DNA from 3 places in the Mesorhizobium sp. 113-3-3 genome. Region 2 is predicted to be linked to each of the others. Evidence: riboswitches for the same ligand, from Rfam matches in the RefSeq annotation. Region 2 holds a riboswitch; each other region holds the start of a gene.
What was found. A riboswitch is a leader RNA that binds a small molecule or an ion and turns the genes downstream of it on or off. The one in region 2 is predicted to bind thiamine pyrophosphate.
Positions count from the first base shown of each region.

Region 1: it holds a riboswitch for thiamine pyrophosphate, as region 2 does, so the genes downstream of both, thiC (phosphomethylpyrimidine synthase ThiC) here and JG746_RS15480 (Ykof family thiamine-binding protein) in region 2, are expected to answer to the same signal.
Region 3: it holds a riboswitch for thiamine pyrophosphate, as region 2 does, so the genes downstream of both, thiB (thiamine ABC transporter substrate binding subunit) here and JG746_RS15480 (Ykof family thiamine-binding protein) in region 2, are expected to answer to the same signal.

Region 1 covers NZ_AP023243.1:6,897,270-6,905,040, reverse strand. The annotation lists gene JG746_RS33185 (thiamine phosphate synthase) at 1-571, opposite strand, end outside; gene JG746_RS33180 (thiazole synthase) at 568-1,341, opposite strand; gene thiS (sulfur carrier protein ThiS) at 1,343-1,540, opposite strand; gene thiO (glycine oxidase ThiO) at 1,509-2,510, opposite strand; gene thiC (phosphomethylpyrimidine synthase ThiC) at 2,507-4,342, opposite strand; TPP riboswitch at 4,446-4,562, opposite strand; gene queE (7-carboxy-7-deazaguanine synthase QueE) at 4,844-5,581, opposite strand; gene queD (6-carboxytetrahydropterin synthase QueD) at 5,578-5,934, opposite strand; gene queC (7-cyano-7-deazaguanine synthase QueC) at 5,934-6,632, opposite strand; gene JG746_RS37785 (hypothetical protein) at 7,046-7,306, opposite strand; gene JG746_RS37780 (Fic family protein) at 7,300-7,542, opposite strand; gene JG746_RS37775 (hypothetical protein) at 7,450-7,665, shown strand.
Region 2 covers NZ_AP023243.1:3,157,815-3,165,585, reverse strand. The annotation lists gene JG746_RS15500 (tetratricopeptide repeat protein) at 1-70, shown strand, start outside; gene JG746_RS15495 (ABC transporter substrate-binding protein) at 113-1,129, opposite strand; gene JG746_RS15490 (ABC transporter ATP-binding protein) at 1,122-1,889, opposite strand; gene JG746_RS15485 (ABC transporter permease) at 1,886-2,704, opposite strand; gene JG746_RS15480 (Ykof family thiamine-binding protein) at 2,748-3,356, opposite strand; TPP riboswitch at 3,347-3,460, opposite strand; gene JG746_RS15475 (hypothetical protein) at 3,656-3,964, shown strand; gene msrA (peptide-methionine (S)-S-oxide reductase MsrA) at 4,181-4,699, opposite strand; gene JG746_RS15465 (glycosyltransferase family 39 protein) at 4,875-6,422, opposite strand; gene JG746_RS15460 (hypothetical protein) at 6,621-7,328, shown strand; gene JG746_RS15455 (GNAT family N-acetyltransferase) at 7,422-7,771, opposite strand, start outside.
Region 3 covers NZ_AP023243.1:1,420,511-1,428,281, forward strand. The annotation lists gene JG746_RS06810 (ABC-F family ATP-binding cassette domain-containing protein) at 10-1,830, opposite strand; gene JG746_RS06815 (thiamine diphosphokinase) at 1,832-2,491, opposite strand; TPP riboswitch at 2,580-2,694, shown strand; gene thiB (thiamine ABC transporter substrate binding subunit) at 2,738-3,736, shown strand; gene thiP (thiamine/thiamine pyrophosphate ABC transporter permease) at 3,849-5,513, shown strand; gene thiQ (thiamine ABC transporter ATP-binding protein) at 5,506-6,276, shown strand; gene JG746_RS06835 (M48 family metalloprotease) at 6,536-7,771, shown strand, end outside.

The DNA.
Region 1 (7,771 bases), 3.4 Mb from region 2:
GTGTGCGCGCTTCGGGATCGGCATTCAGCGTGATGTCGGTCACGACGGCCGCGCTGTCCACGCCAGCCGCAAAGACACCGTCGAGCCGGTCAGGATTGAGGCCTCCAATGGCGACCAATGGGACAGGTGCGACCCGGCGCTTCCACTCGCGGATTCGTTCGAGCCCTTGCGGCGCCCATTTCATCTTCTTCAGGATGGTTGGGTAGATGGGACCGAGCGCGATGTAGTCGGGCTCGGCAAACAAGGCCGTCTCCAGTTCGACATGATCATGCGTGCTCAGCCCGAGCCTGACGCCGGCTGCCCGTATCCGCGCGCGGTCGGCGGTCTGCAAATCCTCCTGGCCGAGATGGACGAAGTTGCAGCCTTCCTCGATTGCCAGGCGCCAATGGTCATTGACGATGAGCTGGCTTTGGTGCTCGGCGCACAAGGCCGTTGCCTTCCGGATTTCCGCGCGCAACCCGGCCTCATCCTTGGTCTTGATACGCAGCTGCACCAGCTTGACGCCGAGCGGCAGCAGCCGTTCGATCCAGGCTGCGCTGTCGACGATTAGGTAGAACGGATCGAGCTTCATGAGAAAACCGCCCTGCCGAATATCGGCGTCGACGGCACGGCGACCTCGCGTGGCTCGAGCAATCCTGAACTGAAGGCTTCGCGACCGGCATCGACCGCCTTGCCGAACGCACGCGCCATGCCGACCGGATCGGCCGCCCTGGCGACCGCCGTGTTCAGGAGCACGGCGTCGAAACCGAGCTCCATGACCGTTGCGGCGTGTGACGGTCGCCCGAGGCCTGCATCCACGATCAGCGGGACGTCAGGGAAATGTCCGCGCATCGAGCGCAGTGCCGTCATGTTGACCGGTCCGAGGGCGGAACCGATCGGCGCGCACCACGGCATCAAGACCCTGCAGCCCGCCTCCAGCAGCCGTTCGGCCACGACAAGGTCGTCGGTGGTATAGGGGAATACCGAAAAGCCATCTTCGCACAGGATGCGGGCGCCTTCGACCAGGCCGAACACGTCTGGCTGCAGCGTGTCGTGGCTGCCGATCACTTCGAGCTTGATCCAGCTCGTACCGAAGACGTCGCGCGCCATCCTCGCGGTCGTGACCGCTTCCTTGACCGAATGGCAGCCGGCAGTATTGGGCAGGATTTTCGTGCCGAGTGAGCGGATCAGCGACCAGAATCTTTCGCCGGCCCTGCCGCCTGCCATCTCCCGCCGCAAGGAGACGGTCACCACCGACGTCCCCGACGCCTTCACCGCGTCGGCGAGGATGGCCGGCGACGGATACTGAGCCGTGCCGAGAAGCAGGCGGGAGGGAAGTGGCGTCCCGAAAAGCTCCAGCATGCTAGCCTCCCTGCATGGGCGAGAGGATTTCGATCCGGTCGCCGTCGCTCAACTGGAATTCTGCCCGCCGGGCTTTGTGCACGACGTCGCTGTTGACGGCCGTCGCCAGCCAATCGCCCTCATAGTCGAGCGCCGCAAGCAGCGCCGCCAGCGTGGTGGCGGCAACCTCACGCGCTTCGCCGTTGACCATCAGTTTCATGAGTAGGTTCCTTGGTTCCGTCTTGATTGAAAACCAGGTCGGCAGCTTGGCGCGCCATGGCGGGGGCGAGGAGAAAACCGTGACGATAGAGCCCATTGATCGCGACGGTGTCTCCGCTCGCTTCGACGCGGGGCAGGTTGTCGGGAAAGGCCGGACGAACGCCGACACCGGTTTCAACGATCTCGGCCTCGCCAAAGGCCGGATGGAGGGCATAGGCCGCGCCCAAAAGCTCCATCATTGAACGAGCCGTGACAGGTCCAGTGGACTGGCTCTCGATCATCGTCGCGCCGATCATGAAACGGTGGTCGGTGCGTGGCACCATATAGAGCGGAAAGCGCGGATGAAGCAGCCGGACCGGGCGCGACAGCGAGACATCAGGCGTACGCAGGATCAGCATCTCGCCACGAACGCCACGCAGCCTTCCATCGACGGCGGACATTCCCGTGCAGTCGATTTGACGACCGAACCCGGAAACAGCCGGGGCATCGGCGCAGAAGTGGAATTCGACTCCCATCGCCGCCAGCCTGTCATGAAGTGCCGCCATCGCCTGGCGCGGGTCGAGATGGGCTTCGTCGGAGAAGAGCAGTCCGCGGCGGAAGCGGCCGGCGAGGTCGGGCTCCAGCAACGCGATTTCATCCTCATCGACGCGCCGATGACCCGACGTGCGGCTGGCGAACCGGTCGAGTTCGCCCGCATCGCGCGGCGCGGCCACGACCAGTGTTCCGGCCCGCGTCACCTGCCCGGGCGTTGCCGCCTCCCACCAGTCGGCGGCATCGCGTCCGAGATCCAGCACCGGTTGCTCGGCGCTTTCGCGCTCGCACCATGGCGCCAGCATGCCGCCGGCGAACCACGACGCATTGCCGCCGAGGCCATGTCTTGTCTCAGCAACTGTCACCGCCGCGCCGCGCGTGGCGAGTTCGAAGGCTGCGGTGAGACCGGCGACGCCGGCCCCTTTGACCAGCACCCTCATGACCGCTCATGCGCCTCCGGCACCAGCGGTGTGCCGGTCTCGTCCGCCGGCACGTAGAGATCGCCGCCCTCGCGGTATTTCGCCGCCATCGCCGCCATGCCCTCCTTCTGCGCTTCGGCACGAATGTCGTGGGAAATCCGCATCGAGCAGAATTTCGGCCCGCACATCGAGCAGAAATGCGCCAGCTTGTGCGCTTCCTTGGGCAAGGTCTGGTCGTGGAAGGACCGCGCTGTTTCGGGATCGAGCGACAGGTTGAACTGGTCCTCCCAGCGGAACTCGAAGCGCGCGCGGGAAAGGGCGTCATCCCTGACTTTCGCCGCCGGATGCCCCTTCCCTAGGTCGGCGGCGTGTGCTGCGATCTTGTAGGTGATCACGCCAATCTTGACGTCGTTGCGATCGGGAAGGCCGAGATGTTCCTTCGGTGTGACGTAGCAGAGCATGGCGGTGCCGAACCAGCCGATCATGGCGGCGCCGATACCTGAGGTGATGTGGTCGTAACCCGGCGCGATGTCGGTCGTCAGCGGTCCAAGCGTATAGAAAGGCGCCTCGCCGCAGACGGCGAGTTGCTTGTCCATGTTCTCCTTGATCTTGTGCATCGGCACGTGGCCGGGCCCCTCGATCATCACCTGGCAATCCTTGGCCCAGGCGATCTTCGTCAGCTCGCCGAGCGTTTCCAGCTCGGCGAATTGCGCCGCGTCGTTGGCGTCGGCGATCGAGCCGGGACGAAGGCCGTCGCCGAGCGAAAAGGACACGTCATAGGCGCGGCAGATGTCGCAGATTTCGGCGAAATGCTCGTAAAGGAAGCTCTCCCGGTGATGGTGCAGGCACCATTTGGCCATGATCGACCCGCCGCGCGACACGATACCCGTGACCCGGTCGACCGTCAGCGGGATGTAGTGCAGCCGCACGCCTGCGTGGATGGTGAAATAGTCGACGCCCTGTTCGGCCTGTTCGATCAGCGTGTCGCGGTAGACCTCCCAGCTCAGATCCTCGGCGATGCCGTTGACCTTTTCGAGCGCCTGATAGAGAGGCACCGTGCCGATCGGCACCGGCGCATTGCGCACGATCCATTCGCGGATGTTGTGGATGTTGCGGCCGGTCGAGAGGTCCATCACCGTATCGGCGCCCCAGCGGATCGCCCAGACCATCTTTTCGACCTCCTCGGCCATCGAGGAGGTGACCGCCGAGTTGCCGATATTGGCGTTGATCTTGACCAGGAAATTGCGGCCGATGATCATCGGCTCGCTCTCGGGATGATTGATGTTGGCGGGAATGATTGCGCGCCCGCGAGCCACCTCGTCACGCACGAATTCCGGCGTGACGAGGTCGGGGATCGATGCGCCGAAGGCTTCGCCGTCGCGTTGCAGCGTGCCGCGCAGCATCTCGCGGCCGAGGTTCTCGCGGATGGCGACGAACTCCATTTCAGGCGTGATGATGCCGGCGCGGGCATAGGCAAGCTGCGTCACCGCCTTACCTGACCTGGCCCTGAGCGGCCGATTGCGAATGGGAAATTCCGGCGTCAGGCGCTCACCCACCGCGAATCCATTGTCTTCCGGCCGGACATGGCGGCCGTCATAGGCTTCGACATCGCCGCGCGCGGTAATCCATTCATGGCGAAGCCGGGCGAGGCCCTTTTCAATGCTGGTTTCGACTGTCGGGTCGGTATAGGGGCCTGATGGATCGTAGACGATGACGGGCGGCTCGCCGGCCGTTGGATGAACGGAGATTTCGCGCATCGGCACCCTGATCTGCGGGTGGAGGACGCCGGATTTGTGGATTTTCCGCGAGGCGGGCAGTGGTCCCGTCGACACGGCGGGGGTGAGGGCATTCATCGTGAGGCTCCTTTGCTCATGCATTGGAGACCCAGTTCTGTGCCGGAAGGATGAAAAGACGCTTTGGTCGGCCTGCCGAAACAGGACCTCGGGCGTAAACTCCCGCAAAGCGCTTGCACCGTCCCTACGCCAGTATGAACTGGATCAGGTTCAACGGGTCACTGCGCCGCGAAAGCCAGCAGTATCTCAGCCCCTTGCCGGGACTCCCCTGGTGAATGCATCGAATTGAACGGCCCGTCGCTATTTTGTCAAGCGCATTCGTCCCGCAGCGGTGATCGGCAACCAAACAAACCCAGCGGAAAAGCATGGTAGTATCGAGAGCAAGTCACGCTCCAGAGGAGCGGTGAAGCGCCCCCAATAAGGCGAGCCCTCATGCGGATTTCGGTGCCTTTTCCAGCACGGTGTTTTCGGGGCTTTCCGGAACGACGCTGCTGCCGCCCAGTTGGGTGAGATTGCTATAGAGGTCTGTCTTGCTCGTCGTCGGCAATCCTTCCCCTTCGGCTAGACGCCCCGTTTGTTTCCCCAGAGCAGAACATGAAGCTGCGGCAGTACACGCGCCTCGAACCACCTGTCACGGGTCACTTTTTCAACCAGCCATTCCATGCGCCTCATCACACCGGCCATGTCGATGAACCCGTCTTCGTTGCCGGGACGCGGCGGCGTGTGATTGCCGGGCTGCAGATAGACGGGTAATTGCGGGTAGCGCGCCGCGGCGTCTTTGGCATAGGCATAGTCATCTTCGTCGAAGACGACGAGCTTGAGCGCCGTCTGCGGCTTATCCTGCGCCGCCTCTAAGCAGGCGTCGAACGCGGCCCAATCTGTCGTCATTTCACTTGAGGGCGGCTTGGGGCTGAGTACCAGCACGTCGAGATCCGCGAACCATTGCTTAGACACCGAACCTTGGGTTTCCAATGCAAAACGGTAGCCCTCACCATGCCCGCGGTCGATCAACTGGCCAAGCGGCTGGATGGCCGGATTGCCGCCCGACAGCGATACCATCACGGGCTGACCGCCGGAAAGTGCAATGACCTTTTGCCAAACCGCGTCGGAAGACATCATCTCCCAATCATGGCGGAAGCGACGGTCCACCGCATGCAGGCTGTCGCACCAGGAACAGCGATAATCGCACCCGCCGGTTCTTACGAACACCGTCGGCAAGCCGATCAGCACGCCTTCGCCCTGAATGGTCGGCCCAAAAATCTCGCTCACCCGGATTCCGGGATGCAACGCGCAAGTCATGGTCGGTATTCCGCCCAGGTTTTCGGCGTCTCGCTCACCCGCACGGCGGAGGTTTCGGGTAGCCGCACCTTGCACCAGTCGTAGAAGTGCCTGGCCAGACATTCCGCTGTGGCATGGTCATGCCCCAGCACGTCGTTAAGATGCCGATGGTCGAACGTCCCATCGATGTAGTGCTTGAACGCCGCCAGATCTTGGTAGTCGCGCACAAAGCCGTGTTCGTCCAGTTCGCCACCTGAAAGCTCCACTACGACGATGTAGTTGTGGCCGTGCAGACGTGCGCACTGATGATCTGGTGGCAAGGAGGTGAGCTGATGCGAGGCCGAGAAGTGGAACTCTTTGGTAATGCGGAACATCACGCGCTCCTTGTCTGGATAGCGTGGAGCCAGAAGTCTGCGTCCTCATAATCTGTCGGGTCGGTGATGCCGGCCAGATCGAATGCTTCGCGCCGTTCGACGCATGTCCCGCAGCGACCGCAATGACGTGCACCGCCCTTGTAGCAGGACCACGTCGCCTCGAACGGTGTGGCGTACTTTGCCCCCTCGCTGACGATGTCGGCCTTCGACATATTCACATACGGAGCGTACAGGCGGATATCGGCGTAGCCTGCGAGGGCATGGTTCTGCATCGTCTGAAAGGCGTCGATAAAAGCGGGCCGGCAATCGGGATAGATGAAATGATCTCCGCCGTGGACGGCAGTGGCCACCGCATCGGCCTTCTTCGCGGCGGCAACCCCGAAGGCGATGGCCAGCATGATGGCGTTCCTATTCGGCACCACCGTGATCCTCATGGAGTCTTCGGCATAGTGCCCGTCGGGCACGTCCACATTATCAGTCAGCGCCGAGCCGCTCAGGTTCCGGCCAACATCGCGGATATCGACGATCTGGTGCGGAACAGCCAGCCGCTTGGCGCAGATAGCGGCAAAGCCGAGTTCCTTTTTGTGCCTCTGGCCGTAATCGAACGAAAGCAGGCCAATGAGTTTCTGCTCGGTCGCCACCTTGTGAGCGAGCGAAACAGAGTCCAATCCGCCGGAGCAGATGACGAGGGCTTTCATGGTTTGAATCCTTGTTTTGACCGGGTAAGGCTGCGACCGGAGATTTCTCTGCGTTCCCACTACTCCACGGAGCCGGTTTTGTGAATGGGGTGGACGCGATTGAGCGCACGTACCTTGTTGTCAGCGTCCCCAAGATGACTTGCACGCGACTTGTCGCGTATCTTCGACCGCTGGGGTGCTGACGCCGGCACTGCGTATATAGGCGTATAGATGATGCAGAAATCACTGCCGTGGCGCAGCAGCATTCCCGACACACCTTCGGCTTGTCCGGTTTGCCCCAGAACTTGACGTCCCGAGTTTCGGCGCTAACGCAAGGGTCGACCGGCAGTCCCAGGGAAAGGCTTCTGCCGCGTGCTTTGCCGTTTTCTGGTCTGCGCATAGATCGCCTCGAGCCGCCCGCGCTTCGTCATTGGTCAGAGCCGGGAATTCCTTTCCGAGGGCGCGGCTCGATAGGGGCCACCATTCTGGTTAAGGAAACGGAAGAGCAGATCGATCAGCCGCTTGGGCGTGTCGATAAAGGCATTCACCTGTTGCCGGAATTGATCGTAGCGCTGCAGAAAAGCTGTTTCGTAAGGAAGGTACCGTTCGATCGTCCGCCGAAGGCAGGCATAAAGAAATTCGGCGTGCGGGGTTGCATCGAAGTATCGGTAGAAATCCCCGGTGTCATTCAGCACCCGGACGTTGAATTGCGGCGTCGGTTCCCATTCGACCAATGGCAGAAGGCGCTTCGAATTGCTCTCCAGCACGCGCCTGTACTCGTCGATCTGGTCCAGGATCGCGGCCGAGACGGGAAACACCACTCCCGGCGATTGAAGCTGTGCATGGCAAGGACGTGGTGGATCAGGTAGCGGTGAATGCGGCCGTTTCCGTCCTCGAACGGATGGATGTAGACAAAGCCGAAGGCGAAGATTGCGGCGGCGACGACTGCATCAAGGTTTTGCGCTGGGCCTTGATCGAACGCAATTCCAGAAACAACTTTCTGAAGGGCGTCGCAAGGCAAGACATTGTCGGCGCTGATCGTCGCCCCAACTGATCCAAGCATCGGTTCCTGCTTGGGTCCAGCGCCCTAGGCGACGCCATGGTCGGCGAGCGCTCTGGCTGACCTTAATCCATTACCCAAGAATCACAGGGTTCCATTG
Region 2 (7,771 bases):
GGAAGCCAAGGGCAACCACAAGCGGGCAGCAGCCGACCGCAAGAAGGCTGCAGCCCTAGACGCAAACTAGCTCGGATGGCTCGCGGAACCTTAGGGCTCGGACCGCAGCAGCCTAGCCCAGCGTTGAATTGCTGAAATACCCCGTGAAATCAGGGCGCTGCGCGAGAACCTTACCATCGGCGTCACGCAAGATGCCTGCTTTGAAGAGATAGTCGCCGATCGCATCCATCTTGGCGGCATCCATCGTGCCGATGGCGCCGTTTTCCGCGCGCAGATAGTGGCCGTCGATCAGCGCCTTCAGCGACGCCTCGATCAATGCCGGATTGGTCAGGGCATCCTTGTTGGCGGCGATCAGCAGCGCGGCGGCTTCCCCGGGATGATCGACGGTGAACTGATAGCCGCGCCGCGTTGCCTGGACAAAGGCCGAGGCCAGTGCCGGGTTTGCCTGGAGATAGGCTTCGCTCGACGAGATCAGCGTCGTGTGCTCGTCGGGCACGCCGTAATCGGCATAAACGAAGCCGCGCTGCTTGATGCCTTTGAGTTCGGCCTCGACGCCCTCCCAGGTCGACACCTCGAGTGTGAAGTCGACAGAGCCGTTGGCCAGCGCTTCATAGGCGGAGGTGCCGAGCGTCACCGTCTCAAAATTGCCCTTGCCGCCGTCGTGGCGGATGATGGTCGAGATCAGCGCGTTTTCCCAGGCGCTGCCGAAACCGCCATAGGTCAGGCCGTCAAGATCCCTGGGACTTTTGATCTCGCTGCGCGCCGCGTTGAAGACCACGCGGCCGGTTTCCGACTGCACCACGGCGTAGACGGCCTTCAAATCGGCGCCGGCGGTCTTCTGGGTGAACAGGCTGATGGTGCCGTTTATGCCGAAATCGGCAACGCGGTTGGCGACCAGCGTGCCTGCGCCGGTGTCGCTGTAGGGCAGAATGTCGACCTCGAGGCCGGCCTCACGGTAAAACCCCTTATCGCGCGCCACGAACAGCCCGACGTGGTTCGTGTTGACCGTCCAGTCCAGCGCGACGGTGACTTTTTGCGTTGCCGCGAAGGAGCGGCTCGCTCCGGCGATCAGCGGAACACCGCTGGCAAGCGTGAGCAGCAAAGCCTGCCGGCGCGTCAGGTCAGTCATGGTCATGTCCTTTGGATGGTTGCGGGTTGAGCAAAATGTCGAGGATCTCGGCCTCGAGTGCGCCCGCCTGCCACGCGGCGGCGCCGGTCGGATCGCGCGGGCGCGGCAATGGCACGCTGATTTCACGCAGCACACGGGCCGGGCGCGCCGACAGCACGTAGATGCGGTCGGACAGGAACACGGCCTCGCGCACATCATGCGTGATCAGCAGCGCCGTCCAGTTGTGATGCCGCCACATCCGCTCGAGCCAGCGCTGCATGGCCGCACGGGTCAGCGCGTCGAGCGCGCCGAACGGCTCATCGAGCAAAAGCATGTCGCGCTCCTGCACCACCGTGCGCAGCAGCGCCGCGCGCTGACGCATGCCGCCCGAAAGCTGTGCCGGAAAATGCTGCTCGAAGCCGGCAAGCCCGAACTCGGCAAACAACGGCGCGACACGCGCCCTCGCCGCCTTGCGCTCGATGCCTTGCACTTCGAGCCCGAGCGTCGCGTTGTCGAGGATGCGCCGCCACGGCATCAGCGCGTCGCGCTGCGGCATGAACGCGAAATGCCGGCCATGGTCGTCGAGCGGCGTGCCGTCGAAGAACATCTCGCCCTCGCCATGCTCGGCACCGGTCAGAAGCTGGAACAGCGTCGACTTGCCGGCGCCCGAAGGCCCAAGGATCGAGACGAATTCGCCGGCACCGACGCTAAGCGAAATGTCGGCAAGCACGTCGAGCCCGCCAAACGCCTTGCGCACATGCCGCAATTCGAGCCGGCTCATTGCCACGGCCCCTTCCCTGCTGGCTGCCGGCCAGCCCGCTCCCAAGGCATGGCGAGGCGCTGCAGGAGCACCGTCAGCCCAAACAGGATCAGCGTGAGCGCGGCACTGACACCGACCGCGGCAAGCACCAGATCGGGGCGAAAATTGTTCTTGGCGTTGAGCATGTAGATGCCCAGCCCCTTGGCCGCACCGGCATATTCGGCGAAGATGGCGCCGACCACGGCATAGGTGATGGAGATCCTCAAGCCCGCGAAAAAATAGGGCAACGCCGAAGGCAGCCGCGCCAGCACAAAAACGCGCCAGCGCCCTGCCCCCATGGCGCGCAGCATCTGGCCGATCTCCACCTCCGTCGCTTCGTAGCCCTGCACCAGAGCCACCAGCATCGGGAAGAAGGTGATCAGTGCCACCAGCATGATCTTCGGCGTCAGCCCGAAGCCGAACCACAGCACCACCAGCGGCGCGATCGCCACCAGCGGCAAGGTCTGGCTGATGATGAAGACGGGAAACAGCGCGCGCCGCAGCGGCTGGAAGAAGTCGACCAGCATTGACAGCGCGAAGGCGGCCCCCAGCGAGCAGGCAAAGCCGATCAGCGTCGCGCGGATGGTGGGAATGGCGTTGTCGATCAGCGCCTCGCGATTGAGCATCGCCTGCTCGAAGACGCGTGAGGGCGCCGGCAGGATCGTCGGCTTGATGCCGGAATAGGTGGCGTAGAGTTCCCAGGCCACGAGCAGCAGCCCGACCGACATCACGGCTGGTGCCGCCTTGGTGAAGTAGCCCGCGAGCTGCCGCGGGCGGCTGGATGACGATGAGAGCACGAGAGAACAACCTTGACGTCCGCGCGAAGAAAACGCGTTCTGTTCAGACAGCGGTGGGGCTGTTGGCGGAAACCGTGACGTCGAGGGTTACGTGACCGGCGCCCGGCCCGAAGCGGCAGAAGGCTTCGTTCAGCGCCGAAAAGATCGCCCCGCTATCGCCGCGCAGTTTGGTGCAGAAATTCTTGGAGCGATCGTAGACGCCGGACTGTTTCAGGAAATCGATGCAGCCATAGATCTCGTCCATGTGGTCGCCGGTGCCCATCACATAGAGCGAGAATTGCGCCGCCGCCGGCTGGCCGGTGGTGGCAGCATCTCGCACGGCGGCGATGGCGGCCTCCTTGCGCGGACCGAGCGGCCCGACTGGCCCGCCAAACGCGTCGGACCGGCAGATCGGATCGTCCGGCTCGCCCGGGCAACCGCGCGAAATGGCGGCCGACAGCACACAATGCTTGCCGCTCTGCGACGCCGACACGAACAGGTCGCGCAGCGCCGGGAACAACACTTCAGGTGGCCCGACAAGCAAGGTCGAGATGTCGTCGGTCTCGATCCTCAGCCTGTCCCGGTAGGGATCGAGCGCACCGATCGCGCCCAAGATGACGCCGACGAAATCGTCGGCCATGGGATATAGGGAAATCTGTGCGCCTGAAAACATCGCCCGCCTCGCTCCGCTGGTATTACCCAGATCAGCTTCTAGGGTCTGTGGGCTTGCCGCCCCCGTCTCAGCCCCGACCGTACGGAGCACCCCTGTGGATGAGCGCGTTAAAGCACCATTCGAACGGAAGGGGAAGCCGTTTTTTCAGCGCACTGGGCCAAAAGTGTTGCACCAGCTCTGACCATTGCGCGGACTCTGACGATGCCGCGCAGTCGCAATTCTATGGGGAATCTTCGCCAAGCCGAGAGGTTGTCCCACCAGTCGCAACACGACGAGTTCACGGAAATGGAGACACAACCATGTTCATGAAAATCCTCGCGGCTTCGGCGTTCACCATTGCGCTTGCCACTTCAGCGATGGCGCAAGGCAACGCCGCAAACGGCATGGATGGGTCGGGCGGCAGCGGCCAGTCTGTGACTGTAGACCCGAGCACGCCAGCTTCGCCCAATAGGGTCGATCCGGCAACAACCAACAGCACGACCATCGCGCCGGGCGATATGAACTCCAATGCGGATCGGAATTGCCCGACCAACCCGCAAGGTGCGCAGACCGATGCAAACGGCAATTTGACGGCGGCCACCGTGAACGACAACAACTGCGGCAAGTAAGTTATTGCCCCAAAAACGAAAGAGCCGCCAGACATCCGGCGGCTTTCGATCACTCCCAACGATCGCAAAGCGTTGCGCAGCCACTTAGAGCGTTCCACCGTTTCATGGAAACGGCGAACCGCTCCAACCCTTTGTTTTGACGCAATTCCGGACGGAAAACCGCTCACACTTTTCCTGGAATTGCTCTAGACAATCGGCGCGCTGCTTTTGCCAACCTTATGAGACAGCCTTCTCGCGCACCGGCAGCTTCCAGCCCGGCCTGACGAAATGGCAGGTGTAGCCGTTTGGATATTTCTCCAGATAATCCTGGTGCTCGGGCTCGGCTTCCCAGAAGGCGCCGGCCGGCGCGACTTCCGTGACGACCTTCCCCGGCCACAGGCCGGAAGCATCGACATCGGCGATGGTGTCTTCGGCGACGCGCTTTTGCTCGTCGGTTGTATAGTAGATCGCCGAGCGGTAGCTCATCCCGACGTCGTTGCCCTGGCGGTTGCGCGTCGTCGGATCATGGATCTGGAAAAAGCGCTCCAGCAGCGTGCGATAGCTGATCACCGCCGGATCGAAATTGATCTCGATGGCTTCGGCATGGGTGCCGTGGTTGCGATAGGTGGCGTTGGCAACGTCGCCGCCACTATAGCCCACACGCGTGGAGCTGACGCCGGGATAGCGCCGTATCAGATCCTGCATGCCCCAGAAACAGCCACCGGCAAGCACTGCGCGTTCGGTCGAAGTCGCCATGTCACGTCTCCTCAAAAGGCAATTCCAACTTATGCGGCGGTTTCCCGCCAGGAATTGCGCAGACAAAATTGGATTTCCCGATAGATGGGCATTCTCGTCCGCTTCGTCCAGTCGCGGGGAAACAACGCGCCGTGAGAGAACGATATCACGACGCGGTCGGGGATCGAGCGGTTTCTCAGTTGCGCCGATGCCGGGTCCGGCTGTCGACGGCAGGCGGCATATACAGCGTGCCGGGTGGAATGGCGGCAAAGCTGATCTGCACAGGCGGCGCCGTACGCGACCAATTGAAGAGAACGGTCTTGACCGGGAGCTTGCCCAGCCATGTCCGCAGTTGCGGCGGCACGCCCTGCCCCGGCCAAACCATCAGCATGCCGTGGTCACGCAAACGCTGCCTTGTGATCCAGGGCGCGAACCGCATATCGAGGTCGGTGAAGATCGACGGCTTGTCATAGGCATTGAGGCCCGCCAGCATGGCAACCTGAGTATCGCCGCCGACAATGTCGAGCCGGCCGGGCGCCGCCGCGTGCCAGACCGCTTCGGCCTCGTCCGAGATCGGCTGCGCCGGCCAGCAGACAGCGTCCAGGCGTCCCCGCAAATTGCAGCCCGTCCAGCGGAGGGTCGCATAGGCGCCCGACATGGTGACGATGCAGAGGAACGCGCAGATCACCAGCCTTCGCATCTCGATGGCGCCGAGCCGGTGGCCGAGGAAGGCGAGCACCGTGACGCCGACAAGATTGTACATCGGCGCCCCCCAGGACTCGCCGGTGCCGGTGAACAACGAGGCCACCATGATCAGGGTCGCCGGCCCAAGCCCCATCCACACGAGATAGACCAGAATGCCGCGTTCGACGGGAGCTTCGGGAGCGGGCGAACGCCGCAGCAGCCCCGATATCGCCAGCACCAGGAGAAAGCCGGAGAGCCCGGCCATCTGGACACCGATATAGTAAAGGCGCGCCCGGTGTTCGGTTACCCACGCGTCGCGGTCGGCGAAATAGGTCAGCGGCAGGAAATCGATGCGGTAGAGTGCGATGGCCAGCGGCGCAGCCACCGCCAGAAAAACGGCAAAGCCGAGCCACGGCCAGGGCGTCGCCAGCCGGCTGCGCGCGCGCGCGTCGTACAGCAGCCAGAGCGCGCCGAAGGCGAGCAGCAGGCCGGTGGAGAACTTGGCATAGAGCCCGACGCCCGACACCAGCCCGAGCGCCAGCCACCAGCCAGGCCCGCCACCACGGCCGGCGCGCCAGAGCAGCCAGCAGATGGCCGCCCAGAACGGCATCTGCGCATAGTCATGATTGAATTGCGGGGTCGGCCAGCCGAAGAAATAGACCGAGGGCATCAAAAGCACGGCAGCCAGCGCCCGGCTTTGTCCGAGCATGTCGCGGGCCAGCAGATAGACCAGGACGAAGGTCGACGAAATCGTCAGCTGGGCGAGCAAATATTGCGGCCAGTGGAATGATCCGGTCAGAAGATGGCTGGTTTCGAGCAGCCAGCCGGGAAGCTGCGGGTGCTTGTAGGTCAAAAGCACCCATTCGCGGCCCCACATGAACCCTTCCACCACATCGCCGGGCGGCGCGGGGTCGATCAATGCCGGCACCACCGTCCAGCACACGATCTGCACCAGGCACAGAAGCGCCAGCAAATACGAGGGACGGCGGAGCAGGCCGGGCCATACCGATGACGAGTCGTGGCCGGTGGCAGTCAGCCCCGCCGGCGCCCAACCATCCATGGAGTCGTCTATTCCCACCATGCGGCGCTTAAACCACATCGTCCGGTTTGCCGAACAGCCCCAACCTCAAAGCTTACGAAAAAGTATACTTGCAGGCCATTGCAAGACCAAGATTGGGCAGGAATTTCGGTGCTCCGTTGCCTTCCCCTCGGCAGAACAGCCGCCCATTTGATCCTGTCTGAACATCCCGGATATTCGATGCGTCACCAGCATGCCGTCATCCACCATCGCGCGCTCGACTTCTGGCTGGCACGTGCGGCGGTCCTCGTCATCATCTGCTTGCAGCTCCTGGTGATCAACGATCTTTCGTTCGGCCCCCGCTGGCTGGCGCCGGCGCTGGAGGCGGCCCTGCTTGTGCCCCTGTCCATCGCCACCGCCTGGACGCAGGTCGCCACCCAGAAAGCCATCGAGGAAGAGCACTGGTATCTGGTCGGCCGGTTTCGCGTCATGATCCGCAGGACGGCGCTGGTGATGACCGGCGTCGTCAGCGTCATGAATTGCGGTTCGCTGGTGTTCCTGGTGCGCGCCTTGCTGGCGGGCCATGCCGGCTCCAGCGGCCAGACGCTGCTGATCGACGCGCTCAACATCTGGGTCACCAATGTCATCGTCTTTGCCTTGTGGTTCTGGAGCACCGACCGCGGCGGGCCGCCGACCTGCGGCCTCGTCAAACGCGCCCATTCCGACTTCCTGTTCCCGCAAATGACCTTGAACGACCGCGAGATCCGCGACTGGCTGCCGGGCTTCGTCGACTATTTCTTCCTCGCCTTCACCAATGCGACGGCGTTTTCGCCGACTGACACCTTGCCGCTCTCCCAGCGCGCCAAGCTTTTGATGATGGCCGAGGCGATGATCTCGCTGCTGACGATCGCACTGGTCGCCGCCCGCGCCGTCAACATCCTGGCCTAGGTCAGAAACGCAAAATAGCCCGCCCCGGCGAACCGGAGCGGGCTATTGGATGGTCTGCTAGGGTCCCGAAGCTGGAGCGGGCGGACGATCCCCTCAATCCGTGCCGAGGTCGCGTTCGAAGACCACCTGATCGCGCAACGGAATGCCGTTCACAATCAAACCCTCGGGGTAGCCGGTCGATGGCCCGAACGCATCCTGCACGATGCGCCACATCCGAAAGCCCTGTCTTTGGTAGAAACGCAGATTGCCGATATCGGCCGCCGCTGTCGACACGATCAGGCGCCGGCCGTGGCGCTCGCGGCAGCGGGTGATTGCCGCCGCCACAAGGGCGCGCCCCAACCCTTCGCTCTGCCTTGCCGGACGGACCGCCAGGCTCTTGAGCTCGAAGACACCGCCCTCGCCTGTCTCGATGAGCTGCACGTGGCCGATGATCCTGTTGCCAT
Region 3 (7,771 bases), 1.7 Mb from region 2:
AGGGACAAACTACCCTTCCATCTCCTCGCGCAGCATCTCCAGCTCCAGCCACTCTTCCTCGAGCGCGGCCAGCGTCGCACGTTCCTTGTCGAGGGCAGAGATGGTCTTCTGGAACGAGGCCGGATCGCGTTCGTAATAGGCGGGGTCGGCGATATTGTTCTCCAGCCGCGAGATCGATGCGGTCACCGCCTCGATCTTCTTGGGGAGCGATTCCAGGGCGAATTTCTGCTTGAAGGACAGTTTCTTCGCCGGCCCTTTCGCGGCTGCCGGTTCGCTCTTGCCCGGCGCCGGCGCATCGGCGGCTTCAGCCTTGGCGCGCGCCTTGCGGTCGTCGAGCCTGGTGCCGCCGCGCTGCGCCAGCATGTCGGAATAGCCGCCGGCATATTCGACCCAGCGGCCGCCGCCGTCCGGCGCTATGATGCTGGTCACGGTTCGGTCGAGGAAATCGCGGTCGTGGCTGACCAGGATGACGGTGCCGGCGAAGCCGGCAACCAGTTCCTGCAGCAATTCCAGCGTCTCCATGTCGAGATCGTTGGTCGGCTCATCGAGCACGAGGAGGTTCGCCGGCCGCGCCAGCACGCGCGCCAGGATCAGCCGCGCCCGCTCGCCACCGGACAATTCTCGCACCGGCGTGCGCGCCTGCTCCGGCTTGAACAGGAAATCCTTCATGTAGGAGACGACATGGCGTTGCTCGCCATTGATGACGAGGTTTTCGCCGCGCCCGTCGGTGAGGTATTGCGCGAGCGTCTCCTGCGGATCGACCGCCTCGCGCTTCTGGTCGAGCGTGGCGATTTCCAGGTTGGTGCCGAGCCGGACCGAGCCGGCGTCCGGCGCCAATTCGCCGGTCAGCATCTTCAGAAGCGTCGTCTTGCCCGCGCCGTTCGGCCCGACGAGACCGACGCGGTCGCCACGCTGGATCCGCGTCGAGAAGCCCTTGACCACATTGAGATCGCCAAAGCTCTTCTCGATGTTCTTGGCTTCGATCACCAGCTTGCCGGACTCGGCGGCGTCGCTCGCCACCATGGTCGCGGTGCCCTCGGCGCCGCGATGGCCACGAAAACGCTGGCGCATGGTCTGCAACTCGCCCAGCCGGCGCATGTTGCGCTTGCGGCGCGCCGTCACGCCATAGCGCAGCCAATGCTCCTCGCGCACGATCTGGCGGCCGAGCTTGTGCTGCTCGCGCTCTTCCTCTTCCAGCACCAGGTCGCGCCATTCCTCGAAATGGCCAAAACCCTTGTCCAGCCTGCGGGTCTGGCCGCGATCGAGCCAGACAGTGGCGCGCGACACGCGCTCGAGGAAACGGCGGTCGTGCGAAATGACGATGAGCGCCGAGGAGGTGCGCACGAGCTCCTCTTCCAGCCATTCGATGACGGACAGGTCGAGATGGTTGGTCGGCTCATCGAGCAGCAGAATGTCGGGTTCCGGCGCCATGACGCGGGCAAGGGCAGCGCGCCTGGCCTCGCCGCCCGAGAGATCGCCCGGCCGTTCTTCGCCCGACAGGCCGAGATGCTCCATCAGATAGGAGGCGCGGTAGGGATCATCTGCCGGACCAAGTCCCGCCTCGACATAGGCGCGAACGGTGGCAAAACCTTCCATGTCGGGCATTTGCGGCAGATAGCGGACGGTTGCCGAAGGCTGGCGGAACACCTCGCCGTCCTGTGGCTCGATCAGGCCAGCGGCGATCTTGAGCAATGTCGACTTGCCGGATCCATTGCGGCCGACCAAAGCGATCTTGTCGCCGGCCGAAGCGGTCAAGGCGGCGCCATCGAGCAGCGGCGTGCCACCGAAGGTCAGCTTTATCCCGTCGAGATTGAGAAGAGGCGGAGCCATGTCAGCTTTCAGGTAATGGATACGGATGCGCAAGCAGCAACGCGCGGCCGTGGCCGAGCGCGATTTCGAGGCGGCCCCCGATCTTGTCGAACTTGACCTCGTTGGAGATGGTCAGTGACGAACCGAAGGCCACTTCGACCTGGTTGAGCGGCCATTTGGCGCCGGTGACGGTCAGTCCGGTAAGTTCGGAAAAACCGAGGATGGAAAACAGCGTGCCGTCGGCATAGTCGAAGCCGGCCTTTCCCAACAGCAAAGGCACGCCTTCCTGGGCACCGCTGGTCAGCAGCACCTCGGTCCCGGCCTCAGCCAGGCGCAGGGCAAGCGCCAGATGCAGGAAGGCATGGTCGGCGCGCTTGCCGCCGAACGCGCCCGCGAGCACCAGGCGGGTGGCGCCGCGCTCGAGGGCCGCGGCGATCGCCAGTTCGCCGTCAGTCTTGTCCTTCTCCGCCGGGAAGGTCCGGCGGGGGACGGCGGCGAGCTCTTCCGGCAGATCGGCCGGCACCGAATCGAAATCGCCTACCCACAGTTCCGGCACGAGGCCGAGCAGCCGTGCATGGCCGATGCCGGCATCCGCGGCGATCACGCGCGTGCCCTCGACATGGCGGTCGAGCCGGGGCGTGCGGATGAGATCGCCGCCAAGCAGGATGGTGAATGTGCTCATATCGTGTGGCCTGTACCAGCCCGGCACCGGAAACGGAAGGCCGGCAAACTGCCACTTGCGCGGTTCCTCGGGCCGGCCTATGTGTCGAAACGCTCTAACGGGGTGCCGGGCGCGATCTTCGCGGACCGGCTGAGAGGCAATCTCGCCAACCCGCTGAACCTGATCCGGTTTGTACCGGCGGAGGGATTAGACGTTTCGGACAGTCCGACGCCTCAATTCCTTTCAATTCGAACGAGGGAGGCGCCGATGCGCACGCTTTTATACGCTCTTGTCTCAGCCACGCTGGTGGCGCTGTCCGGGCCGGCCTTGGCCAAGGACAAGCTCACCGTCTATACCTATGAGAGCTTCACCGCCGACTGGGGTCCAGGCCCCGTGGTGAAGAAGGAATTCGAAGCCCAATGCGGCTGCGACGTCGAGTTCGTCTCGGTTGCCGACGGCGTCGCGCTGCTCAACCGCGTCAAGCTCGAAGGCGCCTCGACCAAGGCCGATATCGTGCTCGGCCTCGACACCAATCTCACCGCCGATGCCAAGGCCAGCGGGTTGTTTGCGCCGCATGGCGTGGTGAGCGACGTCAACGTGCCGGGTGGCTGGAGCGACGATACTTTTGTTCCCTTCGACTACGGCTATTTCGCTGTCGTCTACGACACCGAAAAGCTGAAGACGCCTCCCAAGAGCCTGAAGGAGCTGGTCGAAGGCAGCGCCGACGACAAGATCGTCATCCAGGATCCGCGCACCTCGACGCCGGGCCTCGGGCTGCTGTTGTGGGTGAAGTCGGTCTATGGCGACAAGGCGCCGGAAGCCTGGGCCAAGCTCAAGACGAAGGTGCTGACCGTGACGCCGGGCTGGAGCGAGGCATATGGCCTGTTCACCAAGGGCGAAGCGCCGATGGTGCTGTCCTATACGACGTCGCCAGCCTACCACATGGTCGCCGAGAACACGCAGCGCTACCAGGCGGCTTCCTTCGAGGAAGGCGAGTATCTGCAGATCGAGGTGGCCGGCATCACCACCACGGGGGCGAAGAACCCGCTGGCGGCAAAGTTCATCGCTTTCATGACCGGCCCGAAATTCCAGGACGCGATCCCTGAGACCAACTGGATGTTCCCGGCCGGGAAGACCGACAAGCCGCTCAACCCGGCCTTCGACAAACTGGTCAAGCCGACCAAGACCTTGCTGTTCAGCCCCGAGGAGGTCGCCGCTAACCGTAAGGCCTGGGTCGATGAATGGCTGGCGGTGATGAGCAAATGAGCGCGCGCTTCACCCTCCCCCTTGTGGGGAGGGTCGATCCGCGAAGCGGAGCGGGGTGGGGGTGCCGACGCTGAGCCCAGACTCACCCCCACCCCGGATCGCGGACACCGCTTTGCGGCATCCGCGATCCGACCCTCCCCGCAAGGGGGAGGGTGGAAGGCGCGCGTCCTCTGACTCCCGCGTTCGCGCCGGCATCCTCGCGCTCGCCGCGATCACACTGCTGATCGGCGGCGCGTTTGCCGGTCTGCTCGTCGAAGGCGCCCATGACTTTTCGGGCGCCTGGGCGGCCTTCGATCCCTACCTGCTGCGCGTCGTGCGCTTCACGCTCTGGCAGGCCGCCCTATCGACGCTGCTTTCTGTCGGCCCGGCCCTGTTCGTGGCGCGCGCGCTGTCGCGGCATCCGCGCTTCTTCGGCCGCGCCTTCATCCTGCAGCTTTTCGCCGTGCCGCTGGCGCTGCCGGCGATCGTCGCGGCGCTCGGTATCCTGGCGCTCTACGGCCGCGCCGGCTATTTCGCCGGGCTGTTCAGCGCCGTCGGCGGCCAGGGCTGGCCAGGCATTTACGGCCTGTCCGGCATTCTCGTCGCCCATGTCTTCTTCAATCTGCCGTTGGCGACGCGGCTGTTCCTCGAGGCGCTGCAGACCATTCCCGCCGACCAATGGCGGCTGGCAAGCCAGCTCGGTATGGCGGCGCGGCCGGCCTTCCGGCTGATCGAATGGCCGACGCTGCGCGCCGCTCTGCCGGGTGTCGCCGGGCTGGTCTTCATGCTGTGCATCACATCCTTCACCATCGTGCTGACGCTGGGCGGTGGGCCGGCCGCGACGACGCTGGAGGTCGGCATCTACCAGGCGCTGCGCTTCGATTTCGATCCGGCGCGAGCGGTCGCGCTGACATTGCTGCAGATCGCGCTGACCTTCATCGTGGTGCTGGCGCTGACGCGGCTTGGCGCCAATGTCGTCGGCGACACCAACCTGCCGGTCGCGCCGCGCCGCTATCTCTCCGTCAACGGCACCGAGACCATGCTGAACGCCGCGCTCATCGTGCTGGCGCTGCTGTTCGTTATCGGGCCGATGGCTGCCACGGTGATTGCAGGGTTGGGTGCCGATCTCGGCCGGCTGGCGGGCGAGGCCGCTGTCCGGCAGGCGACGCTGACCAGTGCGGTGCTGGCCTTCCTGTCGGCGCTGCTTTCGGTGATGCTGTCGCTGGCGCTGACCATGGCGCGCCGGGCACTCGCGTTGAACCGTCGCGCCGGTCCAAGAGCGCTGCTCGAACATGCCACGGATACCGGCGCGGGTTTTGTGCTGGTCGTGCCGCCGATCGTCATCGGCGCCGGCTGGTTCCTGCTACTGCGCCATGCCGGCGATGTCTTTGCCATCGCACCGGTCATGGTCGTCACCGTCAATGCCGTCATGGCGATGCCCTTCGCGCTGCGTGCCGTCCGCCCCGCCTATGATGCGGCGAGCGAGCGTCACGAACGGCTCTGCGCGCAGCTCGGCATTGCCGGCTGGGCGAGGCTGCGGCTGGTCGACTGGCCGTCATTGCGGCGTCCGCTCGCCACGGCCTTCGCTTTCGCCATGGCGCTGTCGCTCGGCGATCTCGGCGTCATCGCGCTGTTCGGCAGTGATTCCGTGCAGACCTTGCCCTACCTTCTGCTTTCGCGCATGGGCAGCTACCGCACCGAGGACGCCGCCGGCCTGGCGCTGCTGCTAGGCCTGGTCTGCCTCGCCTTGGTGTTGGCGGCGGACTGGCTCGGAAGGGAAAAGGTCCGCTATGTCTGATGAGGGCAGGAAGGGTGTTCCGGTGCGGCTGGACAAGGTCTCGTTCAGCTATGGCGAGGCGCCGCTCGCCTTCGATGTCGCTTTCGCGGCTGCCGAAATCACCGCCATTATGGGGCCGAGCGGTTCGGGCAAGTCGACGCTGCTCAATCTGGTTGCCGGCTTCGAGGCGCCGCAGTCGGGCCGCGTGCTGATCGGCGGGGCCGATGTCGGCGCCGATCCTCCGGCCGCCCGGCCGGTGTCGATGGTGTTTCAGGAAAACAACCTTTTTGGCCATCTCTCCGTCGAGCAGAATGTCGGGCTCGGCCGCTCGCCGTCGCTGCGGCTGACCGATACCGACCGCGAGGCGATCGCCGGCGCGCTTGCGCGCACTGGCCTTGGCGGCAAGGAAAAGCGCTTGCCGCGCGAACTCTCCGGCGGCGAACGGCAGCGTGTTGCCCTGGCGCGCGTGCTGGTGCGCGATCGCCCGGTTCTGCTGCTCGACGAGCCCTTTGCCTCGTTGGGGCCGGCCTTGCGCGATGATATGCTCGATCTGGTCGCCGGTGTGCACGCCGAACGCGGCATGACGGTGCTGTTCGTCACGCATCAGCCTGAGGATGCCCGCCGAATCGGCCAGAATGTGGTGTTTCTGGACGATGGCGCCATCGCGGCCATCGGCAGCGCGGACGATTTCTTTGCCGAGGCTGGTCCGGAAGCGTTCCGGCGCTATATCGGGACAAGTGCCGGCAATGCCGTATCACGAGATATTGCCCGGAAGCGGACATAATTTACGGTCAAACCGATCTCAGGCGATGGGACGCTTGCTTGCCATGGCAGAAGTAGTGTGGCTAGGTCCGCCCTACTGGTCCGGCACAGGCCGTGATTTGCCTACTGCACCCGTCACATGCCCCGAGGGACGTGTGACGGGTGCCGTAGAAATTTGTTTTTTGCGCATGACAGGTTCCGAAGATCGCCCCCGATTTTCCTGTTCATGCGCCGGGACCTGAAAGGAAGCCGCTCTGGCGATCGGCGTCGACAAGCTGCGAATGAATCCGCTGGCGCGCTTTCTGGCGCTGGCCGGCTTTGCCGTGGCGCTGGCAAGCTGCCAGATGTTCACGCCTCCGGAGGTCCAGGAATCCGGCTTCCAGCCGTCCGACAGGCCGATCACCGTCGACAATGTTGGCGCCAACAACAAGCTGGCCGAACTCGCCAAGGCGCAGCATCCACGCATCCTGGCGACCTATGGCGGCGAATATTCCGATCCCAAGCTCGAGCGCATGGTCGCCAAGGTCGTCGGCAATTTGACCGTTGTCTCGGCCAACCCGACACAGACCTATCGCATCACCATCCTCAATTCGCCCAACGTCAACGCCTTCGCACTGCCCGGCGGCTATCTCTACATCACGCGCGGCCTTTTGGCGCTGGCCAATGATTCGTCCGAGCTTGCCGCCGTCATCGCGCATGAGATGGGCCACGTCACCGCCAATCACGGCCTGCAGCGCCAGCAGTTGGAAGCCGAGGAAGGCCTGGCAACCAAAGTGGTTTCGGACGTCCTCGGTGACAGCCCGACAGCCAAGGCGGCGCTGATCCGCGGCAAGCTCCGGCTCGCGCAGTTCTCGCGTAACCAGGAGCTGGAAGCCGACGCCATCGGTATCAAGTCGATTGGTGAAGCCGGTTATGATCCCTATGCCGCCGGCCGCTTCCTGCAGTCGATGTCGGCCTACACCGATTTCCGCTCGATCAGCGGCGCCACCGACGCCAGCCTCGACTTCCTGGCCACGCACCCCAACACGCCGCAGCGCATTGATCTGGCGCAGCGCCATGCCCGCCAGTTCGGCGCGCCCGGCGTCGGCACGCGCGACCGCGATTCCTTCCTCGCCGGCATAGACGGTCTGCTCTATGGCGACACGCCGGAGGAAGGTTATGTGCGCGGCGAGACGTTCCTTCATCCGGGCCTCGGCGTGTCGTTCACGGTGCCGGACGGTTTCATCATCGACAATTCGGCGGCGGCGGTGACGGCGACCGGGCCGGGCGACATCGCGATCCGCTTCGACGGCGTCTCGATCGACAAGAACCGCGCCCTGACCGACTACATCAGAAGCGGCTGGGTGGCAGGTCTCGACGACAGCAGCGTCAAGCAGGAAACCATCAACGGCAACGAGGCCGCGACCGCGCATGCCAGCGCCGAGGGCTGGCAGTTCGATATCGCGGTGATCCGTGCCGGCGGCCAGGTCTACCGGCTGCTGACCGCAGCGCCCTCGGCCAGCACCTCGCTGGAGACG